DNA from 4 places in the Paenibacillus sp. FSL H3-0310 genome. Region 3 is predicted to be linked to each of the others. Evidence: riboswitches for the same ligand, from Rfam matches in the RefSeq annotation. Region 3 holds a riboswitch; each other region holds the start of a gene.
What was found. Region 3 has a riboswitch for cyclic di-GMP ahead of MHH63_RS20945 (transglutaminase-like domain-containing protein). Riboswitches for the same ligand answer to the same signal wherever they lie in the genome.

Region 1: linked by a shared signal. The riboswitch ahead of MHH63_RS17460 (DUF6612 family protein) and the one ahead of MHH63_RS20945 (transglutaminase-like domain-containing protein) in region 3 are both predicted to bind cyclic di-GMP.
Region 2: linked by a shared signal. The riboswitch ahead of MHH63_RS22265 (anti-repressor SinI family protein) and the one ahead of MHH63_RS20945 (transglutaminase-like domain-containing protein) in region 3 are both predicted to bind cyclic di-GMP.
Region 4: linked by a shared signal. The riboswitch ahead of MHH63_RS06790 (thiamine pyrophosphate-binding protein) and the one ahead of MHH63_RS20945 (transglutaminase-like domain-containing protein) in region 3 are both predicted to bind cyclic di-GMP.

Annotation. Positions count from the first base shown of each region.
Region 1 is NZ_JBBODC010000001.1:3,854,970-3,857,961, reverse strand. It holds gene MHH63_RS17470 (DUF4179 domain-containing protein) at 1-52, opposite strand, end outside; gene MHH63_RS17465 (RNA polymerase sigma factor) at 36-554, opposite strand; cyclic di-GMP riboswitch class I at 758-849, shown strand; gene MHH63_RS17460 (DUF6612 family protein) at 967-1,815, shown strand; gene MHH63_RS17455 (NADH-dependent flavin oxidoreductase) at 1,928-2,992, shown strand, end outside.
Region 2 is NZ_JBBODC010000002.1:632,677-635,668, reverse strand. It holds gene MHH63_RS22270 (2-oxoglutarate dehydrogenase E1 component) at 1-1,251, opposite strand, end outside; cyclic di-GMP riboswitch class I at 1,722-1,806, shown strand; gene MHH63_RS22265 (anti-repressor SinI family protein) at 1,834-1,989, shown strand; gene MHH63_RS22260 (helix-turn-helix domain-containing protein) at 2,097-2,426, opposite strand; gene MHH63_RS22255 (TasA family protein) at 2,596-2,992, opposite strand, start outside.
Region 3 is NZ_JBBODC010000002.1:331,970-334,961, forward strand. It holds rRNA gene MHH63_RS20940 (16S ribosomal RNA) at 1-280, opposite strand, end outside; gene MHH63_RS20945 (transglutaminase-like domain-containing protein) at 648-1,457, opposite strand; cyclic di-GMP riboswitch class I at 1,471-1,551, opposite strand; cyclic di-GMP riboswitch class I at 1,626-1,708, opposite strand; gene MHH63_RS20950 (class D sortase) at 1,828-2,487, opposite strand; gene MHH63_RS20955 (GtrA family protein) at 2,590-2,992, opposite strand, start outside; gene MHH63_RS20960 (glycosyltransferase family 2 protein) at 2,984-2,992, opposite strand, start outside.
Region 4 is NZ_JBBODC010000001.1:1,524,510-1,527,501, reverse strand. It holds gene MHH63_RS06795 (methyl-accepting chemotaxis protein) at 1-1,094, shown strand, start outside; cyclic di-GMP riboswitch class I at 1,269-1,365, shown strand; gene MHH63_RS06790 (thiamine pyrophosphate-binding protein) at 1,521-2,992, shown strand, end outside.

The DNA.
Region 1 (2,992 bases), on a different contig from region 3:
AATCATAATCCGGTCGGGGAATATGTTTATCTTTTTCAATATAGAGACTCATTACTATTCAGCTCCTTTAGTTGGGTTCCACCCATTCTATTTAGTATTTTAAGTCCCATGTTCAGTCTGGATTTTACAGTTCCTTCGGGTATGCTCATAACTTTAGAGATCTCGGGTACAGTCAATTCGTTTATAAAACGAAGGACTACTACCATTCTGATTTTGTCGGGAAGCTGACTGTATAACCCTTGTAATTCTTTTTTAGTTTCCTGTCGATCCAAACGTTTTTCTACAGGGTTTGATTCCTCAGACCTGGATAGTAAATAATTACGTACTTCTTTCATCCACCCCGTCTTACGCCTTTTGATCACACTGTTGCACTCATTCGAAGCAATTCGTAAAATCCAAGCTTTCAAGTTTCTTACCTTCGACTTATCCGCTAAGATAACTTTTACAAATACCTCTTGGGAAATATCCTCCGCATCTGCCTGATTTTTCATTAAGTAGTAACAAAAATAATATACTTGTTCTTTATAGAGCTCGAAAATTTCCCGGTCACTCATTTTGCTGCACCCCCTGTCTTTGCTGTTCTCATTAATAAGACTTATAAGCGTATGTAATCGTTCATTTTTCATTTTGATTGTAGTATTTCTTCTGAGTATCATAGCGAATTCGAATGGAAGATAAGTCGTTTACAGGTAATTATAACCATGATAAAATTAGCGGTGGGACATGCGTCCGTAATCTATTAAAACTAATTGAATGTCCGCGTTAAAGGTAAAATCATCGAAAGATGATGACACAAAGCCATGGGTCTAAAACCTTTCGACAGAAGGAAATGATCGCCAGGCCGCCATAGGGATGTCTTATGAAGCATAAAGGATAGCTCTAAGAATATGTAGTCTATTTTGAGCTCTTTTATTATTTCGACCTATACGGCGTTACATTATCGCAAGGGGCCGAAAGGGGAAGTACATGAACAGTTTTTTCAAAACAATAGGTACTAGTTTGGCAGTAGGTGCTTTATTGCTGTCCGGAACGATCGGATGGATGTCTAATCCAGGAGTAGTGTCAGCAGCTACCTCAACAGTAGTAACCGCGGATCAGATGATCAGCAAAGTAACGGCAGCCTCCAAAGCAATAAAGAATTTCCATCTGGATGTGACCAAAAAACAGGATATTCAAAGCGGCGGGGTGCGTATCAGCAACACCAACACTCTGAAGCTGGATATCAACCGTCTGCCGAATTTTGCCGCAGCAGGCACTGTCGCTAGTAGTCTTTTAGAAACATCGTACAGTCTATATGCCAATGACAAGGAGTTTTACTATCTTGTAGACGGAAGTGAACTGATCGATGAATCTGAAGATGAAGGTTACGACGATGACGGGGAGCCAATCGATCCTGATGCACAATATTGGCTTGGACTGGAGAAAACGGAATGGGATGCCTTTTACTCTAAAGGCCAATACGATCCTGTTTCCATGCTTGATTCGGTCAAAAGTTATAAAAAATCCATGAAAGTCAGCACTGCTGGCGCACAAACAGTCTTACAATTCACGGTAACCGATCCGACAGCAGCTAAGGGGATAATCAAACTCTATGACCAGGAGAACCTCTGGGATGGAGAGACAGTTCAACCCAAAAGCGTAACGTGGAAATTATTCGTCAATACTAAGACCTGGCAAACGGAAAAGCTGACAGTCGATCTGAGTTATGTGCTGGTAAGTGATGGAGCTAAAGATACATACACCACGAAAATCGAAGCTAAATATTCCAAAAATAATAAAGGTGCAGCCATTGTAAAACCGGCCGAACTAGAATAATAAGGACGATTCATAACGAGCGAAAAGCGCTGTTCAGCGGAACAGCGCTTTTTGTTGTATCCAACAGCAGTTCTTTATTAGTTGACAAGAATAAATCATTGCTGTAATTTATATGTATGCGCATGTATATAATAATTTCTCTAAATATAATTTAATGAAAGTTGGGAAAAAGATGATAGCACTAGACACAGCATTAACTTTTCGCAGAGGGCTGACATTAAAAAACCGAGTGGTTATGGCTCCAATGACCACGCGAATGAGCTTTTATGACGGTGTAGTAACACAAGATGAATTGAAATACTATTCGCTAAGAACGGGCGAAGTAGGTGCGGTCATCACTGCGGCAGCAAATGTACAAGAGGGTGGAAAAGGATGGGAAGGTGAACTTAGTGTTTCCTCCGATGAATTTATTCCTAGCCTCAGCCGATTAGCATCTACTATTAAACGAAATGGAACAAAGGCTATTTTACAGCTATTCCATGCAGGAAGAATGACAGATTCAAAAATATTGCGTGGCGTACAACCCGTTTCCTCCAGCGCCATTGCTGCCGAACGCCCGAATGCAGAAATTCCAAGAGCATTAACAGAAGATGAAATTTTCGGTGTAATTGAGGATTTTAAAAAAGCGACTCAACGTGCTATTCAAGCTGGATTTGACGGGGTAGAAATTCATGGAGCAAACACATATTTAATCCAACAATTCTTCTCTCCACACTCCAACCGTCGTGAAGATCAATGGGGAGGAAGCTTAGAGAAAAGATTTAATTTCATTAACCAATTAGTGGATGCAGTTATTGCTGTCGTTGACAATTCAAAGGTTAAGGATTTTATTGTCGGTTATCGTTTTTCTCCAGAAGAATATGAAGAGCCTGGAATTAAAATCACCGATACCTTTTATCTTATTGATAAATTAGCTGATAAAAAGCTGGATTATCTGCATATTTCATTAGGGGATTTTAAGAAAGTATCTGCATCAGAAGATTTTAAAGAAAAATCAATCCTGCAATATGTGCATGAGAAAATCAATGGCCGTGTACCTTTAATTGGGGTAGGAGATATCCGTACCAAACAGGACGCAGAGGACACGTTGACAAATGCTGAATTAGTAGCAGTAGGACGATCTCTTATCATTGATCCTCATTGGACAAGTAAAGTGCTGGAGGGTAAAGAAGATATC
Region 2 (2,992 bases), 300 kb from region 3:
GATGTCACTCGCATAATGCGTAGAACGGGAATCTTCACTTTCAGTCGTAAAACCAATTCGGTTATTAACAATGATATGGATCGTCCCACCATTTTGATAACCTTGAAGTTTGCCGATATTAAGCGTTTCTGCAACAATTCCTTCACCTGGAAAAGCAGCATCGCCATGCATCAGCACCGCCATAGCTTTACTGGTATCAATCTTCGGCAGTCCTGCAGTGCTCCGATCTTCTTGTGCGGCACGAGTGAAACCTTCCACGACAGGATTGACGAATTCCAAGTGACTTGGGTTATTCGCTAGTGTTATTCTTGTGCGTACGGTTTCTCCTTCACGGACAGCACGGTCTGCACCGAGATGGTATTTCACATCACCTGTCCAACCATAGTTAATGCCTGTGGAGCCTTCGGAAGGGAAAAGCTCCTTGTTCGGAGAATGATGAAACTCTGAAAATATGATATCATAAGGTTTGCCCAAAATATGTGCAAGAACGTTGAGGCGGCCGCGATGCGCCATGCCCATCAAAATATGCTCCGCACCGTCATGTGCAGCAGCACGTACGATTTCATCTAACATCGGCACAAGAGCATCATTGCCTTCAAGACTGAAACGCTTCTGACCTACAAAAGTCTTGTGGAGGAAGGTTTCAAATTGCTCTACCTGAATCAGGCGGTTCAGGAGCTCTTTGCGTTCTGTATTATTTAGGGGTGCTGGTGAGCTGGTGGATTCTGCCTGTCTATTTAGCCATTGCAGTTCTTTTTCTTCATGCACATGCCCGAATTCATAGGCGATAGTCTTGGTGTATGCCTGACGCATACGTTGCACGGCATCCCATCCGGTATGCACATCATTCGGCGCATTTTCCCATATAAGCGTGGCAGGCAGTGCGATCAGGTCTTCGCGGGTCAGCCCATAGGTTTCAAGCTCAAGATATTTTGCCATGGGATTCTGATCGCGTACCAGCGGATCAATTTCAGCGGCCATATGGCCATATATACGAATATTGGCGATTAGCTTGGAAGCTCTTACTGCTTTTCTAAGCCATTCGGTGTCTCCCGAGATGCGCGGCTGAGGAGCCGGTTCGCTATCCGGAGTTAGGGGAGGAGGTCCCGAATTTGTAAAAAGCTCGCGATAATTATTTTCTACGGTGGAGGGATCTTTCACAAACTGTTCATATCTTTCTTGAATGTAGCCTAAATTGGGTCCGTAATACTTACTCCAAATGGATTCGTTATAGGGCTCTTTGGCTGCCATGAATACATCCTCCTTAACGGATGAACTCCATACGTGACATTTTGTGTCAACGCTTACTGGAGCTGTGATGATTGCGGTTTCATTTCTCATCTTATTGTGCTACTTTCGGCCACTGTAATCAATTCATTCTTTCGTCCAATACGTTCGCAAAATGGTATGGGTTAGCTTGTTCTAATGAAAAGAAGGGTGTTTCTTCTCATTACCCATTCTAAAGGCCTATTAAAATGATTCTATTATCCTTATTTTTAACTATTAGGTCAGTAAATATTTATTTTGCTAGTACAATTTATTTTATGTAACGGACGAGTATCGTGATAATCGGACAAGATCTTTGAAAAAAAATCTTTTATTTTTCGTTTTTAAAATAGAAAGTAACCAGGAATCGACACACTTTTCCGCTTTCTTTTTGTATAATGTTATTGCAGATAGTAATTTTATAGTTTTTTAAGTAGATCCTTTCGTGAAAAGGGTCCAGTAAAAGGTAAACTTGCCGAAAGGCAGGGGCACAAAGTCGCGGGTCTAAGGTAGAGATACTATGACAGCCGGATTGCCTGGGGACGTAAAATCTTAGGGGGAGATTTTTTGGAAAAGTCCAACCAGGGTAGCAACAGAGAACAGCAGTTTATTGATCTGGATCAAGAGTGGGTACATTTATTATTAGCAGCTAAGAAGGCTGGCATTAAGGCAGATGAAATCCGCCAGTTCTTTCATGAGAAAACTGTGCAGATCGTGCAGTAATACATTAGAGGGGTTACATATCGAAAAAGGGCACAGCGGTTCTTCGCTGTGTCCTTTTTCGATATGATTTAGTAGAAGAGAGGATCGTACCAGATTAGTAGGAAGTATTAATCCTTTTGATCGAGCTTCCATTTCTGATAGTCCAGAAATTCTTTGAATTCGCGTTTGCTAATGCCTGAGTCCATAGCTTCCTGCACCAATCGGAACCATTCCGAATCTAAATGTGATTCCTCTGCATCATTGGGTTCTCCATAGAGTAGGGCATGAATGGATACCTGAAGCGCGTCAGCGATTTTTTCGATAAACTGGATGGATGGATTGGATTGGATGTTTCTCTCCACGTTGCTAAGATACGACTTAGCCACATCTGCTCTGTCCGCAAGCTCAGATAGGGAGAAACCCTTGTCTAGGCGGAGCTGCTGGATACGTTGGCCCATATTCTGTGGCACTATGCTGACGCCCCTCCGTAATTTTTGTTATTAGTATAGCAAATATCAATAAATCGGACAAAGTTTATTGTAAAGAGAAGAGCAGCAATCTGCTTATCCGTGGCCGGATTCAGGATCTGCTGCTCTTCGAGTATTTTATTAAATTACTTTATTGATCTTAGTAGTCTTTTTTCGCACCTTGTTTAGCTACGAAATCCCAAGTCAGTGTTAAGCTATCGCCTTGGAAAATATTTTGATCTTGGTTATTTTCCACAAATTCGAATTGGACGGAGAAGCTGTCGTTGGTACCGGCTTTAATACCGGATGCTTCGGTAAAGAGTTGATCCCAACCTGTATTTTTTACGAGATCCGGATGCTGACTTTTTAAAGCAGCAAGTGTAGTCTCATAAACTACATTTTCAGGAGAGACGATAGGTACTCCTTTATCATTATTTCTAAGGAATTTAACTTTAATGAACTCGGCTAAATCCAGGTAGTTATCTCCTTTAGCATCCGTGATTTGAGTCGATGTATTCAGAATAATAGATCCGATATCGAGCGAACCATCGTTTTTC
Region 3 (2,992 bases):
GGCCGTTACCCCACCAACTAGCTAATGCGCCGCAGGCCCATCCCTCAGTGACAGATTGCTCCGTCTTTCATTCTTCTCTCAGGAGAAAAAAGAAATTATCCGGTATTAGCTACCGTTTCCGGTAGTTATCCCAGTCTGAAGGGCAGGTTGCCTACGTGTTACTCACCCGTCCGCCGCTAAGTTACTTTGAAAGCAAGCTTTCAAAGTAACTCCGCTCGACTTGCATGTATTAGGCACGCCGCCAGCGTTCGTCCTGAGCCAGGATCAAACTCTCCAATTAGTATTGAAAAGAGCGATATGCTCATTTTGAAACATCTGACGAGAAAATTAATTCTCTAATTTTGGATTTCACTTACGTGATTTCCTACTCACTCGTTGTTCAGTTTTCAAAGATCAAGTTCTCGTTGGCGCCGTTTAATGTCTCAGCAGCAACTCTTATACTATATCATGTTGTTTTCAGAAATGCAAGCTTTATTTTTCGAAGCTTTTTATCAGCCTCGTCTATATCGCCTGTACGCTGTCTAACAACGCTTACCTATAATACCCCAACTATTAATAGAAAAGCAACCCCTAATATAAAAATAAACAACTAGCTTAATAATTAAGCTAGTTGTTTATTTAATAGAGTTATCTTTCTAGCGACGAACTTAATAGTATTTTGCCGCAGTATATTTGCTTGAGGCTTTAATTAAATCGGTTTTCTTATCACTCTTTGCAAGTCCTGCATCCACTGTAGTATCAATGGTAACCCACTTCCCATTAAGCAACACTTCGTTCCAGGCATGATATTGCGTAACGTAGCTTGTATTCCCCATTACCAACTTAGCAGGAACATCTACACTCCGCAGCATTGCGGCAAATAGAGAAGCGTAATCATAGCAAATTCCTTTTTTAGTAGTCAATGTCTTATCGATGCTTGGAATATAATCAGTAGTTACACTATTAGCAAGAGAGTAATCATATTGTACATTCGCAACTACATAGTTATAGATCGCTTTAACTTTCTCTTCGTCTGTTGTTTTGCCTTGTACTAATTGTTTAGCTTTGACAATCGCTTTATCAGAAGAACTCCATTTCACATTCTGTACGGAGCCCAAATATACGGAATTCGAGTCACTCATGGTTACGTCTACTACTTCGGAATATAATGCTTTGTATTTATTGCCGGTTGTGTTCTCCAGAACAGAAACCTTATAAGTCCCATTTCCTTGTTGCAAAGGGAAGTCCTCAGCTTGTCCAGAAGCATACAAGTTATATGTATAACTGCTGTTATCTTTGGTGATCATGAGTTTGATTCTTTTATCTTTCGGAATATCATAGTTAATACCAATCACACCTTGAGCCACTTTGGATGTAATCAACCAGCTGGCATCTGCACTTGCAGCTTGAGCTGTACTTACTGGAACTGAAGTCATTAGGACGAACAACGCCACCAGCATAAAATAAACCTTTTTCACGGATAAAACTCCTTTCGGTAGCTGGCTGCCATCCTTTCGGGAAGGCCCTTTAGCTTTGCGTCCCTACCTTTCGATAGGTTTGCCGTTATCGTATAAGTTCTATCTGTTCTAGCTTTACTAGATATAATTGATAGAATCCATTTGAAACAAACAAAAAAAGCCTCTTCATTCGGTAGCTGGCTGCCATCCTTTTGGGAAAAGGCCCTTTAGCTTTGCGTCCCTACCTTTCGGAAGGTTTGCCGTTATCGTGTTTAGCTTTCATAGTATAATACTATCATATTTATAGTTGTGAACAAGACCTAATTTACTAGATTACCCATTATTTTATAAATATCTCCCGGTATTTGTGTTTTCTTGTCATTCACTATTCTCATTTTGTTAATTTGGCATGAACAATCAGCCGATGCGTTGGATTCACTAGCGGATCACATGTAATCAGGGTAAGAATCTTATCCTTGTCATTCCCGTCAAGAACGGAGACGTCACTCGGATCTACTACAGAAATATCATACACCTCATAGTTAAACACCTGATCACTAGTCTTTATCGTGATAACATCCCCCACAACAACCTCATTCAATCTGTTAAACAAACGACCCGTAGTTCTAGCCCGATGCGCCGCGATTGCAACATTCCCGATCTCTCCAAGGGGTGCCGTTTCTTTCATATGGGCTGCAGCATGTTTCATATTAGCTTTTGTAGCCCCTTCTAATACAGGCAGCTTCAAATCAATCTTATCGATTTCAATTAGTGCGATTACTTTGCCACCGACTGCAATCTCCGGTTCAGGCTTTTCTGTCTCTTGGGGTTGGGGCTGTGCCTGGGCATCCAGAACCGATTCCTCTGCTAACAGCTGAGTAACTTCAGCATACCTGCTCTTTAGATCTGGCTGGGGAGTACTATCGGCAGTGCTTAGTTCAGCCGTTTCTAATAACTTCTCCTGCTGCCTGTCGTTGTACCACTCGTTAGCTGTCGGATATAACATGATAAGTATCCCAGCCAGTATGAGTAGATAGGAGAATTTACGCAATGTTATTCACCTCCGTATATTGTTTCTATGGTTATATACAAATCAAGCAGAAACAGCTACTTGCCTTTAAGCATAGCAACTCCTTCTGCCTGAAATTAATGTTTAAAATACCCATTTACGACTTCCAAAGAAATTGATGATCACCGTGATAAAGGTAACCAGCACCTTGGAGATCAAGACTTGAATACCTAGTTTGTCTGTCAACAGATGCATTAGCAGCAGTGATATTCCGAGCACTACCAGATTCAGCACGATAAACTTGACCAGCTGCACGCGGTCGAAGCCTTCTTTATTCCCCCGGTTGCGATCACGAAAGGTTACTTTTTTATTCAAAATAAAGCTATTCGCCGTGCCTGCACTATAGGAGATCACCTGCGCCAATGCGTATACCATCCCTAGTGAATTCAACAATGTAAAAATCACAAAATCAATAAGCGTATTGAGCAAACCTACGGCATTAAATTTGAGGAACTGTATGAATGCAGCGCGCAAGTTCTTATCTGAC
Region 4 (2,992 bases), on a different contig from region 3:
TACCTGTTGCTCGCTTCGTGGAGAGAACGCTTACATCATCTTTTGATGATATTGCTAATGTATCTCACAGTATTTCGAAGGGTGATTTCACTAGCAGAGCGGACGAAAATGGTTCAATGGGTGACGTAAGCCGCTCCTTTAACACAATGATTGATAAGCTCAAGAAGATTTTGACCGATGCATCGCAGATCACCCGTCAAGTTATGGATGCAAGCCGCGGAATCGAAGATAAGAACCAGAACCTGAAAATTGTCATGGCACAAGTAGCCTCTTCTTCTACTGAGCTCGCTCTTGGTGCAAATGAAATATCTACGGATATCGCTGATATGACAGAATCCATTAAAGACATTGAAACTAAAGTATCCAATTATACGAACTCCACCAAAGAAATGAACAGACGTTCAATACATACCTTAGAACTTGTCGAGCAAGGGCGCCAATCCGTAGATACACAGGCTGAAGGCATGCGTAAAAACATAGAGGCTACACAAAAAGTGGCTGATACTATTGAAGCTCTCTCACAAAATGCCCGCGGGATTACGATGATCACCAAGACCATCACAGAGATCGCTGAGCAGACCAACCTGCTGTCACTGAATGCCTCCATCGAAGCTGCTCGTGCCGGAGAGCATGGTCGGGGTTTTGCCGTTGTAGCTCAAGAGGTTCGCAAGCTTGCTGAAGAATCTACGGCATCCACAAAAGAAGTATTCGGCTTGGTCCGCAGCATTGAGTCAGATATTAAACAAGCCATCGATAATATTGCCATCAATGAAGAGGTTGTGCAGGTTCAGAATGAAATGATCACTCAATCTGCCCATATTTTCGCACAAATTGTACAAAGCGTGCAGTACATTACCGAGCAAATCTCTTCATTCTCTGCGGAGAGTGATCTTATGCTAGAAAGTGCCTTGAAAATTTCCAGTGCAATTGAGAATATCTCAGCAATCACCGAAGAAACTGCTGCTGGCACGGAAGAGGTATCGGCGGCTATGAATGAACAGATTAATGCCCTGCAGTCTGTTGCAGAAGAAACGGAAAAAATGACCCAGGCCGTATTTAATCTGCAAAAAACCATTCATATCTTTAAATTCTAGTTCAAAACTATCAACTGCCACCTAAGCTGAGTCTTAGGTGGCAGTTTTTTTCGCGAGGCAAAACTTCATCTCTTGGACAAGACTTTCGTCAAATTTCGAGTTTTTTTAGCGGATTATGTTGACAAAAATTAATGAGGAATATATTGTAAAGGAAAATTATTCTTATCAACTATAAATTAATATTGGCAAAATCCTCGAAAGAGGATGACGCAAAACCATGGATCTACAGCCTCATTTTTTCGTTTGAGGCCATGATTGCCAGGTTGCAGAGGAACCAGGACGGCTGAACTATTGTTCAGTCTTAGCGGTGCCTTATGCCACCAACCTGTGCTTACTATAGAGCACAGGTTTTTACTTTTTGAGTATATTGATCTATCGTATCTATTCGGTAGATTAATAACTAATATATATCAAAAAACTTGTGAGGTGTTTCTTTTGAAGACAGTCGCAGATTACATGGCGGAAGCACTACGTAACCTTGGAGTCACCCATTCTTTTGGGATCATTGGCAAATCCATTTGTCCAATAGTTCTAAAGATGGTGGATTACGGTATTGAATTTATTCCCGGCAGACATGAAGCAAGCTCCGGATTCGAAGCAGCAGGGTATGCGCTGAAAACGGGTAACCTAGGCGTAGCATTTGGTACTTCGGGTCCTGGGGGAACTAACCTGCTTACAGCAGCAGCACATGCGAAAGCTAACAACCTACCTGTCCTATTTATTACCGGCCACCAATCCATTACAGAGCTTGGAATTCCTCAATGTCAGGACTCCACCTCTTTTCTGGCTGATTTAGCTGATATGTTCAAACCTGCCACCTTGTTCAGTAAATTGGTTGAACGTGGGGATCACTTTGGTACTATTTTTAATCATGCGATTTCTGTGGCCCTGACCAAACGGGGTCCTGTTCATCTTTGTATTCCTTTTGATGTACAAACTGAAGTATTGGAAGAATGCAATATAGTAATCCCAGAAAGAGAATCTCTAATTAGTCAAGCTAATATCGATAGAGTCATCGATGCTATTCAAGCTGCTAAGAATCCTTTGATTATTGCGGGTAAAGGAATTAACCGCTCCGGAGCACATAAAGAGCTTGTTCAACTCGCAGAAACTTTTAATATTCCTGTAGTAACATCTCCAGGTGGAAAAGGGGCTATAGTCTGGGATCACCCACTCTATCATGGTCCTATTGGCGTTGGCGGTTCGACCCACGGGGACGATTTATTGAATAAAAGCGATTTATTTATAGTGCTTGGATCACGTTTAAGTGATATGACCATCTGTAATCTTAAACGGGAGAATCATCCAGCAACTTTAATTCAATTTGATATTGATCCAACCTTTGTCGGAAAAATACTATTGTCCAAAACGATACCGGTCACTGGGGACCTGCGCGATAATTTGGTGCACTGCCTAAATCATATTGACCCAAACACAATCACCAAACGTGAGGCTTTGGCCGATGCGGATTATTCAGAAGAGCTTCCAACCCTCAAGAATCTTTCCCTTGCTTCGGTAATGAGCACTTTAAGTGATTTGATCCCTTATAATAATTCAATTTTCGTTGATGATGGAAGTCATGGATTCCACGCTGCAAAATGGTACAAGGTTAAGAAACCGGGCAGCTTTGTTTTTGATGCGTATTTTGCTTGCATGGGTAATTCGATCGGCATGGCTATTGGTGCAAAAGTTGCTGCTCCTGAAGAAACTATCCTCTGCATTACAGGTGATGGTTGTTTCATGATGCTCGGCGCTGAGATTAACACCGCTGTCTGCAAAGATATCCCTGTCATCTTTATCGTGGTCAATAATAAGCAACTAGATATGGCTCTTAAGGGTATGGAGAAAACCACAGGTCGTATCGATGGAACTCTATATGAAGTACCAATGGACGCCGT